Regions from separate parts of the Azospira sp. MPR-LB4 genome, predicted to be linked through region 3. Evidence: predicted binding sites of a transcription regulator. Region 3 holds the regulator's gene; each other region holds the start of a gene.
The links. Region 3 encodes FNR, which switches genes on or off when oxygen is low (the NO sensors DNR and NnrR bind a similar motif). Its sites were predicted from a motif close to TTGANCTAGNTCAA; they were not measured.
Positions count from the first base shown of each region.

Region 1 (3,270 bases), 190 kb from region 3:
GAAAAGACGCATCCCGCCTCGTTGTCAGGCAAGGCACGGCTGGCAGCGGCGTCCTGCCTGCCTTCCAGGCGGCCGCTATTGCGGCCGCTTGTCCACCACCCGCCGGGCCTTGCCGCCGACGGCCCGTTCGATGCTGCCCACCGCCTCCACCCGCACCCGGGTGGAAATGCCGATATAGGACTTGATGTGATGCTGCAGCTCCCGCGCCGCCTGCTCGGAGACGTGGGTGCCCGCATTGGCGAACTCGGGCTTCAGTTCCACCCGGATGTCCAGCTTGTCCAGGTGGCCCTCACGCCACACCTCCAGCTGGTAGTGGGGCGACAGCTCGGCCTGCTTGAGCACGAATTCCTCGATCTGGCTGGGGAAGACGTTGACGCCGCGGATGATCAGCATGTCGTCGGAACGGCCGGTGATCTTGCCGATGCGGCGGAAGCTGCGGGCCGTGGGCGGCAGCAGGGTGGTCAGGTCCCGGGTGCGGTAGCGCACCACCGGCATACCCTCCTTGGTCAGGGAGGTGAACACCAGTTCGCCGTGGGCGCCGTCGGGCAGGACTTCGCCGGTATTGGGGTCGATGATCTCCGGGTAGAAGTGGTCTTCCCAGATGGTGGGGCCATCCCGGGATTCGATGCATTCGCTGGCGACGCCGGGGCCCATCACTTCCGACAGGCCGTAGAGGTCCATGGCGGCGATGCCGAAGCGGCGCTCGATCTCCGCCCGCATGCTTTCGCCCCAGGGCTCGGCGCCGAAGAGGCCGATGCGCAGGCTGGAGCCGGCCAGGTCGAAGCCCTGGTGCTCGCATTCGTCGGCCAGGTTGAGGGCGTAGGAGGGCGTCACCACCAGCACCGTGGGCTTGAAGTCGGCGATGAGCTGCACCTGGCGCTCGGTCTGGCCGCCGGAAACGGGCACCGCCGTGGCGCCCAGGCGCTCGACGCCGTAATGGACGCCGAGGCCGCCGGTGAACAGGCCGTAGCCGTGGGCCACATGGACGATGTCCTCCGGTCCGGCGCCGGCGGCGCGCAGGGCCCGGGCCATGATGTCGGCCCAGCGGTCGATGTCGCCGGCGGTATAGCCGACCACGGTGGGCTTGCCGGTGGTGCCGCTGGAGGCGTGTACCCGCACGATGTCGCGCATGGGTACGGCGAAAAGGCCGTAGGGGTAGTTGTCCCGCAGGTCCTGTTTGCCGGTGAAGGGGAACCTGGCCAGGTCCGCCAGGGTCTTCAGGTCGTCCGGATGGACCCCATGGGCGTCGAACTTGGCCCGGGTATGGGGCACCTTCTCGTAGGCGTGGCGCAGGGACTGTTGCAGGCGCTTGAGCTGCAGGGCGGCGATTTCGTCCCGGCTGGCGCGGGCGATGCGTTCCCCTTCCAGGGCGGCGGCGGACTCCCGGTGCATGGTTTTCTCCCCGACTTTTTGTCGTTGTAATAATGCTGTCCGGGATTCTGGGGGCGACGCGGCGGGGGGCGCTTAATCTGGATCAAATGGAGGCGCTGCGGGCCCGGGATTTGTATCCATAATTATGAATGCAAAACAGCGGGGCGCCTTTTTTCTTGTGTTAATATTGGCGGACTAACAATAAGATAGCGCTCCGCTGCTGTAATCCGTTGCATAAAGAATCCGGCCTCCCCATGCCACTTTCCCCTGCCCCTGTTGCCCGCCAGCGCCTGCACGTCCGCAGCATCCAGTTGTATGGCTTCAAGCGCGAGGATGGTCTGTGGGACGTGGAGGCGCGTCTGACCGACGTCAAGGATCATGATTACCCCCTTTCCTCCGGGCTGCGGCCAGCAGGAGAACCGGTGCACGATATGTGGGTACGGGTCACCATCGATCGGGAATTCAACATTCTCGCGGCGGAGACCCGGACGGACGGCATGCCCTATGTGGGACAATGCGACCGTATCAACGCGGATTACAACAGGCTGGTAGGCTTGAATCTGTTTCACGGCTTCCGCAGGGCGGTCAAGGAGCGTTTTGGCGATGTCAAAGGCTGCTCCCATCTGACCGAGCTGGTCATGGTGCTGCCGACGGCGGCGATCCAGACCTTTGCCAGTGAAATGAAAGACAACGAGGACCATGGTCACAAGCCTTATCAGCTTGACCGCTGCCATGCCCTCGAATCCACTTCGGAAGCGGTCCAGCGCTATTACCCGCGCTGGTACCGTGACCAGAAAATGGGGTAGGGGAGACACTCCTGCCTTTTGCTCGCAACTTCAACCAAGCAAGGAAAGCGCATGAAAATTCATGAATATCAGGGTAAGGAGATCCTGAGAAAGTTCGGCGTGACGACGCCGCGCGGCAAGCCTGCCTTCTCCGTCGACGAAGCTGTCAAGGTCGCCGAGGAACTGGGCGGCAAGGTGTGGGTCGTGAAGGCCCAGATTCACGCTGGTGGCCGCGGCAAGGGCGGTGGCGTGAAGGTTGCCAAGTCCCTGGATGAAGTGCGCCAATACGCCACCCAGATTCTGGGCATGCAACTGGTGACCCACCAGACCGGCCCGGAAGGCCAGAAGGTCCGCCGCCTGCTGATTGAAGAAGGCGCCGACATCAAGAAGGAATACTACCTGGCTGTCCTGACCGACCGCGCTACCCAGAAGGTCGCCGTCATGGCCTCCTCCGAAGGCGGCATGGACATCGAGGAAGTGGCCCACGCCACCCCCGAGAAGATCCTCAAGGAATTCGTTGATCCCCTGGTCGGCATCACCGACCAGCAGACCCTGAACCTGGCCCAGGGCATCGGCGTTCCCGCCGACTCCGTGGCCAAGGCCCAGGCCGAGATCAAGAAGCTGTACCAGTGCTACATGGAAACTGATGCTTCCCTGGCGGAAATCAACCCGCTGATCCTGGAAGGCAACGGCAACATCAAGGCTCTGGACGCCAAGTTCAACTTCGACTCCAACGCCCTCTTCCGTCATCCCGAAATCGTCGAATACCGCGATCTGGATGAAGAAGACGCCGACGAAATCGAAGCCTCCAAGTTCGACCTGGCCTACATCTCCCTGGACGGCAACATCGGCTGTCTGGTGAACGGTGCCGGTCTGGCCATGGCCACCATGGACACCATCAAGCTGTTCGGCGCCGAGCCGGCCAACTTCCTGGACGTGGGCGGCGGCGCCACCACCGAGAAGGTCACCGAAGCCTTCAAGATCATGCTCAAGAACCCCAAGGTCAAGGGCATCCTGGTCAACATCTTCGGCGGCATCATGAAGTGCGACACCATCGCCACCGGCGTGGTGACCGCGGCCAAGGAAGTGAACCTGTCCGTGCCGCTGGTGGTCC
Region 1 covers NZ_CM179521.1:3,019,198-3,022,467, forward strand. The annotation lists gene paaK (phenylacetate--CoA ligase PaaK) at 76-1,392, opposite strand; gene AC3QLZ_RS14255 (DUF2889 domain-containing protein) at 1,626-2,177, shown strand; gene sucC (ADP-forming succinate--CoA ligase subunit beta) at 2,229-3,270, shown strand, end outside.
Region 1: a site for FNR is predicted at 1,465-1,478, ahead of paaK (phenylacetate--CoA ligase PaaK). Genes of this name have one in related genera too.

Region 2 (3,270 bases), 590 kb from region 3:
GGCCTTGGCCACTTCCTCGGGCTGGGTCATGGCCTGGGGCGTCAGCATCACCAGGATGCCGTCCACCTCCGGGTCCTGGGTGCCGGCCAGGATGGCGTCCCGGTAGCGTTCCGGGGTGGCATCGCCGACGATGTCGATGGGGTTGGCGTGGGACCAGGTGGGCGGCAGCACCGCATTGAGGGAGGCGATGGTGGACTGGGACAGGTCGGCCAGGGGAATGCCCAGCTCGGCGGCCCGGTCGGCGGCCATGGCGCCGGGGCCGCCGCCGTTGGTGATGATCAGCAGCTTGTTGCCGTCGGGGCGGAACTTGGAGGCCAGGCCCTTGGCGGCGTAGAACAGCTGTCCGATGTTGCGCACCCGCACCACACCGGCCCGCTTCAGGGCGGCGTCGAACACCGCGTCGGAGCCCAGGGCCATGCCCGAGTGCACCTGGGCGGCGACGGAACCGGATTCGTAACGGCCGGCCTTGAGCAGCAGGATGGGCTTGATGCGGGCGGCCGAACGCATGGCGCTCATGAAGCGGCGGGCGTTGCGGATGCCTTCCACGTACATGAGGATGTAGTGGGTGCGGTTGTCGTAAACCAGGTAGTCGAGAATCTCGCCGAAATCGATGTCGGCGGAGCCGCCGGTGGAAATGACGGAGGAGAAGCCCACGTCATTGACCTTGGCCCAGTCGAGAATGGCGGTGCACAGGGCGCCGGACTGGGAGACCAGGGCCAGGTTGCCCGGGTTGGCGGAGATGTTGGCGAAGGTGGCGTTGAGGCCCTGCACCGGGCGGATCAGGCCGAGACAGTTGGGGCCCAGGATGCGCACGCCGTAGCTGCGGGCGATTTCCACCATCTTGCGTTCGAGGGCGGCGCCGGAGTGGCCGGCCTCGGCGAAGCCGGCGGTGATGACCACCACGTTCTTGACGCCGCTGCGGCCGCATTGCTCGATGATGGCCGGCACGGTGCGGGCCTGGGTGGCGATCACGGCCAGGTCCACGCGGGCGCCGATCTCCTCGATGGACTTGTAGGCCTGCACGCCCTGCACGGTGTCGTGCTTGGGGTTGATCGGGTAGAGGCGGCCCTTGTAGCCGGCGGCCACGATGTTGCGGTAGATGATGTTGCCGACGGAGTTTTCCCGGTCCGAGGCACCGATGACGGCGACGGACTTGGGTTCGAACAGGCTGGTAAGGTAGTGTTCTTCTTCGTGCATGACTTGTCCCCGAGCTTTGGACCAGCCCGGCTTGGCCGGTGCTGATTCGAGTTCCAGTTTGATATTGTGCGACGCAAAAATCTAGCACAAAAGTCAGAAGGTGTCTCATGGGGAAAACCGCAGCCCCCGGTTGCCGTTTGATCCAGGTCAGGAAAGTGACAATTAAACCTATAGTCTGCCTGTCGGGCCGATTTCCGGCCGCTTGCCGGGGTTGATTCGGCCGTGCCCTGTTTCACCCGTACGCCATGTTGCATTGCACCATATTCGGCCGGAGCCCTTGCTCCCAGCTTTTGCCCAGCCTTCGTTCGGAGCTCCCATGTCCGCCCCTGTTTCCGTCCTGCCGCCATCCTCCTGGATCACCCGTTTTGCCCACCTCCTGCCCGGCGGCGGCAGCGTGCTGGACCTGGCCTGCGGCAGCGGCCGCCATGCCCGCTGGCTGGCGGCCCGGGGCCTGGCGGTGACGGCCGTGGATCGGGAAGCCGGAGCCATTGCCGCCCTGGCGGGGCTGCCGGGCATCGAAGCCCTGGCGGCGGACCTGGAAGGTGCTCCCTGGCCCCTGGCCGCACGCCGCTTTGACGGCATCGTCGTCACCAACTATCTGCACCGGCCCCTGTGGCCCCTGCTGACGGTAGCCCTGGCGCCCCGGGGTGTGCTGCTCTACGAGACCTTCATGGCGGGCAACGAGCGTTTCGGCAAGCCGAGCCGGCCGGATTTCCTGCTGCAGCCGGGGGAATTGCTGGAGGTCTGCCGGCAGCAGGGGCTGCAGGTGGTTGCCTACGAGGCGGGAGAGGTGGAGGCGCCGAAAGCGGCCATGGTGCAGCGCCTGTGCGCGGTGCGGGGCGACTTGCCCCGGCTTCCCGGCCGGCCCTGAGGCGGGGCACTTAAGCCAGGTTGGCGGCGATCAGACGGGCGGCCGTATGGCCGCTGCGCACGGCCCCTTCCAGGGTGGCCGGATAGTCGCCGGCGGTGTAGTCGCCGGCCAGCCACAGGCCGGGCAGGGGGGTGGCGTTGGCGGGGCGGTCCATATCGGGCCGGCAGGCGAAGGTGGCCCGGGCCTCCCGGATGGTGCGCTGCCAGCGGGGTGGCGCCAGGGGGCGGCCGAGGGCGCTTTCCAGCTCCCGGTGCAGGGCCTGGGCCAGGGCCTCGGGGGCCAGCGCTTCCCAGGGACCGTGGGCGCTGAGGACGCAGGCCAGCAGGCCCCGGTGGCCGTCGAGGGGGGCCCGGTCGAAGACCCATTGGCCGATGGGCCCGGCCAGGCCCAGCAGGGGGAAGGGCAGGGTTACGTCTGCGTCGTACTGCAGATACACCGTGGCGATGGGCTCGTAGGCGAAGGCGGCCAGTTGCCGGCGCAGGGCGTACAGGGCCGGTGCCGGCGGCAGCAGGGCGGCGCCGTGCTGGGGGGCGGTGGCCAGCACCACCTGGCTGAATTCGGCGCTGCCCGTCTGTCCTTCGTTTTCCCACTCCAGTCGCCAACCCGCGCCGCTGGCCGAAATGCGGCGTACCCGGCTGGAGAGGCGCACCGGCTGGCCTTTTTCAGCCAGCCAGGCCGCAGCGGGTTCAGGGACGAGGCCCCCCAGGTGGGTGGTCGGCAAAAGCATGTCCGTCGCGCCTCCCGGGCCACCCAGGCTGTCGCGCAGGACGTTGGCGAAGACCTGGGCCGAGGCGGCGGCGGCCGGGGTGTTGAGGGCGGCCAGGCACAGGGGCTCCCACAGGAAACGGGTCAACCGGGGGCCCTGGCGGTACCGTTGCAGCAGTTCACTGACGCTGCAGTCGGCGGGCAGCCGGTAATCGCCGGCCTGGAGGGCTTGCATGAAGCGGGCGGCGGCGACCTTCTCGCCCAGGCCGGCGCCTTTGGCCGTGAGCAGGCCCCAGGCCAGGTGCAGGGGGGCGGGCAGGCGCGGCAGGCGCAGGCTGAAGTGGGGCGGCGTCAGCAGGGCCAGGGGCGCCCGGCGCAGGTGCCCGGTGCTGCCGATCTGGTCCATCAGTTCCAGGGTGGCGCCGTAGGCGCCGATGAGCAGGTGGGGGCCGTTGTCCAGGGCCAGGCCTTCGACCTGGACCAGGCGGGCGCGACCG
Region 2 covers NZ_CM179521.1:65,272-68,541, forward strand. The annotation lists gene AC3QLZ_RS00305 (bifunctional acetate--CoA ligase family protein/GNAT family N-acetyltransferase) at 1-1,197, opposite strand, end outside; gene AC3QLZ_RS00310 (class I SAM-dependent methyltransferase) at 1,514-2,068, shown strand; gene hpnE (hydroxysqualene dehydroxylase HpnE) at 2,079-3,270, opposite strand, start outside.
Region 2: a site for FNR is predicted at 1,335-1,348, ahead of AC3QLZ_RS00305 (bifunctional acetate--CoA ligase family protein/GNAT family N-acetyltransferase). Genes of this name have one in related genera too.

Region 3 (3,270 bases):
ATGATCCACGGCGCCACCGTCTGGCTGGGCCTGGGGCTGGTGCTCTATGCCTGCCAGGGGCTGGCCCTGGCGCTGGGCGGCAGCTTCGGCGGCCTGGCGCCCCTGCACGCCATCAGCATCGGCTATTTTGTTTCCATGCTGCTGGGCATGGTCACCCGGGTCACCCTGGGGCATTCGGGCCGGCCCATCAACGCCGGGGATCAGACCACCTGGCCCCTGTTCTGGCTGTTCCAGAGCGTGCCCCTGCTGCGCATCGCCGGCGAGTTCCTGCCCCTGTCCGGCCCCTTCAACCTGCAGTGGCTGGCCAGCCTGGCCTGGCTGCTGGTGTTCGCCCTGTGGGTGCGGCGCCACGGCGCCATGTACCTGCGGCCCCGGCCCGACGGCCAGCCCGGCTGACGGATCGCGGAGCCATCCCATGTACCTGGCCCTCAAGCATCTGCACATCACCTGCGTCGTCCTCTCCGGCCTCGGATTCCTCCTGCGCGGATTCTGGATGCTGCAGGAGTCGCCTCGACTGCAGGGGCGCCTGCCGCGGGTGGCGCCCCATGTGGTGGATACCCTGCTGCTCGGCAGCGCCCTGGCCCTGGCCTTTCTCTCCGGCCAGTATCCCTTCGTCCAGGGCTGGCTGACGGCCAAGGTGCTGGCCCTGCTGGCCTACATCGGCTGTGGCAGCGTGGCCCTCAAGCGGGGGCGCAGCAAGGCGGTGCGGGGCATCTTTTTCGTCATGGCCCTGTCGTGTTTCGCCTATATCGTTTCCGTTGCCCTGACGCGTCATCCCGCCGGCTTCTTCGCCGGTCTGTGAAAGGAATTGCATGAGCCACAGCCTGTTGGGCGCCGCCGCCCCCAGTTTCGACGAACCCCTGGAAATGCTGGATGCCTGTCACGGTCGCATCCAGGCCCAGATCGAGACCCTGCGTCGCCTGGTGCAGCACCTGCCCCGGCACGGTGCCGACCAGGCTGCCCGGGAGGCGGCCCAGGGCGTGCTGCGCTATTTCTCCGTGGCCGCTCCCCATCACCATGCGGACGAGGAGGATGACCTCTTTCCCGCCCTGCGGGCGAGCCAGGCGGTGGCCCGGGAAGCGGCGGTGGCGGCTCAGGTGGAGGCCCTCATCGAGCGCATCCTGGCCGATCACCGGCGCATGGACCGGGCCCGGGACGAGGTGCTGGCCCGCCTGCAGGCCATCGTCGCGGCCCAGCCGGGGGAATGCAGCGAGGCCCTGCCGGCGGCCATGGTGGAAGGGCTGGCCGAGCTTTATCTGGGACACATCGATCTGGAAACCCGGGAGCTGCTGCCCCTGGGGCGGCGCCTGCTGTCCCCCGAGCAGGCGGCCGCCGTCGGCCGCAGCATGGCGGCACGGCGGGGGGCGGTGTTTCCGGAAGGGGAACAGTAGGACTGCCGGCACTCCTGGACTAAGCCCGGGCAATAATCCGGGCAATAAAAAAAGCGGCTCCGCGGAGCCGCTTTTTTGTTTGACGCTTGCCCGGGATCAGGCCGACTGGTGGGTCATCAGCTTTTTCAGGCCCGGGATGTCCAGGATGCGGATGTGCTTTTGCTGCACGGCGATCAGACCTTCTTCCTGGAAGCGGGAGAAGGCGCGGGAAACGGTTTCCAGCTTGAGGCCCAGGTAGCTGCCGATTTCTTCCCGGGTCATGCGCAGGTAGAACTCGGCGTGGGAATAGCCGCGGGCGGTGAAGCGCTGGGAGAGATTGAGGAGGAAGGCGGCCAGCCGTTCTTCCGCCCGCATGGTGCCGAGCAGCATCATGACCCCGTGGTCGCGCACGATCTCCCGGCTCATCACCTTGTGGAAGTGGTGCTGCAGGGCCACGATCTCCCGGGACAGGCCTTCCAGGCGGGGGAAGGGGATGATGCAGACTTCGCTGTCTTCCAGGGCCACCGCGTTACAGGAATGGTGTTCGGTGCTGATGCCGTCCAGGCCCAGCAGCTCGCCGGCCATCTGGAAGCCGGTGACCTGGTCGCGGCCGTCTTCCAGCAGCACGTCGGTCTTGAAGAAACCGGCGCGGATGGCGTAGATGGATTCGAAGGCCTCCCCGGCCCGGTACAGGTGGTCGCCGCGCTTGATCTTGCGGCGGGTGCTGACCAGTTCGTCCAGCTTGGACATCTCGGTCTCGTTGAGACCGTAGGGAAGACACAGTTCTTGCAGGTTACAGTTCGAGCAGGCGGTCTTGATGACCGACAGGGTAATTTCTTGGGCGCTGGTCTTCTTCAACGGCATGCTGTTCCTCGCTGGGCCAAGGGCGTTCGGATGGTGGTAACCTGCGCCGGAAGGCCCTTTGGAAGCCTTTGATCCAGGTCAACGTGCCCCAGTTCCTGCACCACGATAATAAGCCGCACCTAATGTGTGGTTCTGCAACGACTGTTTTTCAATGACATTTACCGCCAACAACCTGGTTTTCGATCCCCAGATCATCCGCCGCTTCGACGTCAATGGACCGCGCTACACGTCCTATCCGACGGCTGACCGTTTTGTCGAAGCCTTCGATGCCGAGGCCCTGAAGCTGTGGTTGGGCAAACGCAACATCGGCGGTATCAGCCGACCGCTGTCATTATACTTCCACATCCCCTTCTGTAACACCATCTGCTACTACTGCGCCTGTAACAAGATCATCACCAAGGATCACGGCCGCAGCGCCAAGTACATCAAGTACCTGGGCAAGGAGATGGCCCTGCAGGCCGAGTACCTGCTGGACGGGGATCGGGAAGTCTCCCAGCTGCACTGGGGCGGCGGCACGCCCACCTTCCTCTCCCATGAGGAAATGCACCAGCTGATGGACCTCACCCACCGCCATTTCAAGCTGGTGGATGGGGCCGAGATTTCCATCGAAGTGGATCCGCGCAAGGTGGACCGGCCCACCGTGGCCCTGCTCGGCGAGCTGGGCTTCAACCGCATGAGCCTGGGCGTCCAGGATTTCGACGAGCGGGTGCAGCAGGCCATCAATCGCATCCAGACCGAGGAAGAAACCTTCACGGTGATGGACCAGGCGCGCAAGAGCGGCTTCAAGTCCATCAGCGTGGACCTCATCTACGGCCTGCCCCACCAGACGGTGATGGGCTTCAACCGCACCCTGGAGCGGGTCCTGGCCATGGACCCGGAGCGTCTCTCCATCTACAACTATGCCCACCTGCCGGGCCTCTTCAAGCCCCAGCGGCGCATCAACGAGAGCGACCTGCCCAACGCCGACACGCGCCTGCAGCTGCTCTCCCTGGCCATCAAGAAGCTGACCGATGCCGGCTACGTCTTCATCGGCATG
Region 3 covers NZ_CM179521.1:3,206,913-3,210,182, forward strand. The annotation lists gene AC3QLZ_RS15070 (NnrS family protein) at 1-396, shown strand, start outside; gene AC3QLZ_RS15075 (SirB2 family protein) at 416-802, shown strand; gene AC3QLZ_RS15080 (hemerythrin domain-containing protein) at 813-1,391, shown strand; gene fnr (fumarate/nitrate reduction transcriptional regulator Fnr) at 1,488-2,234, opposite strand; gene hemN (oxygen-independent coproporphyrinogen III oxidase) at 2,386-3,270, shown strand, end outside.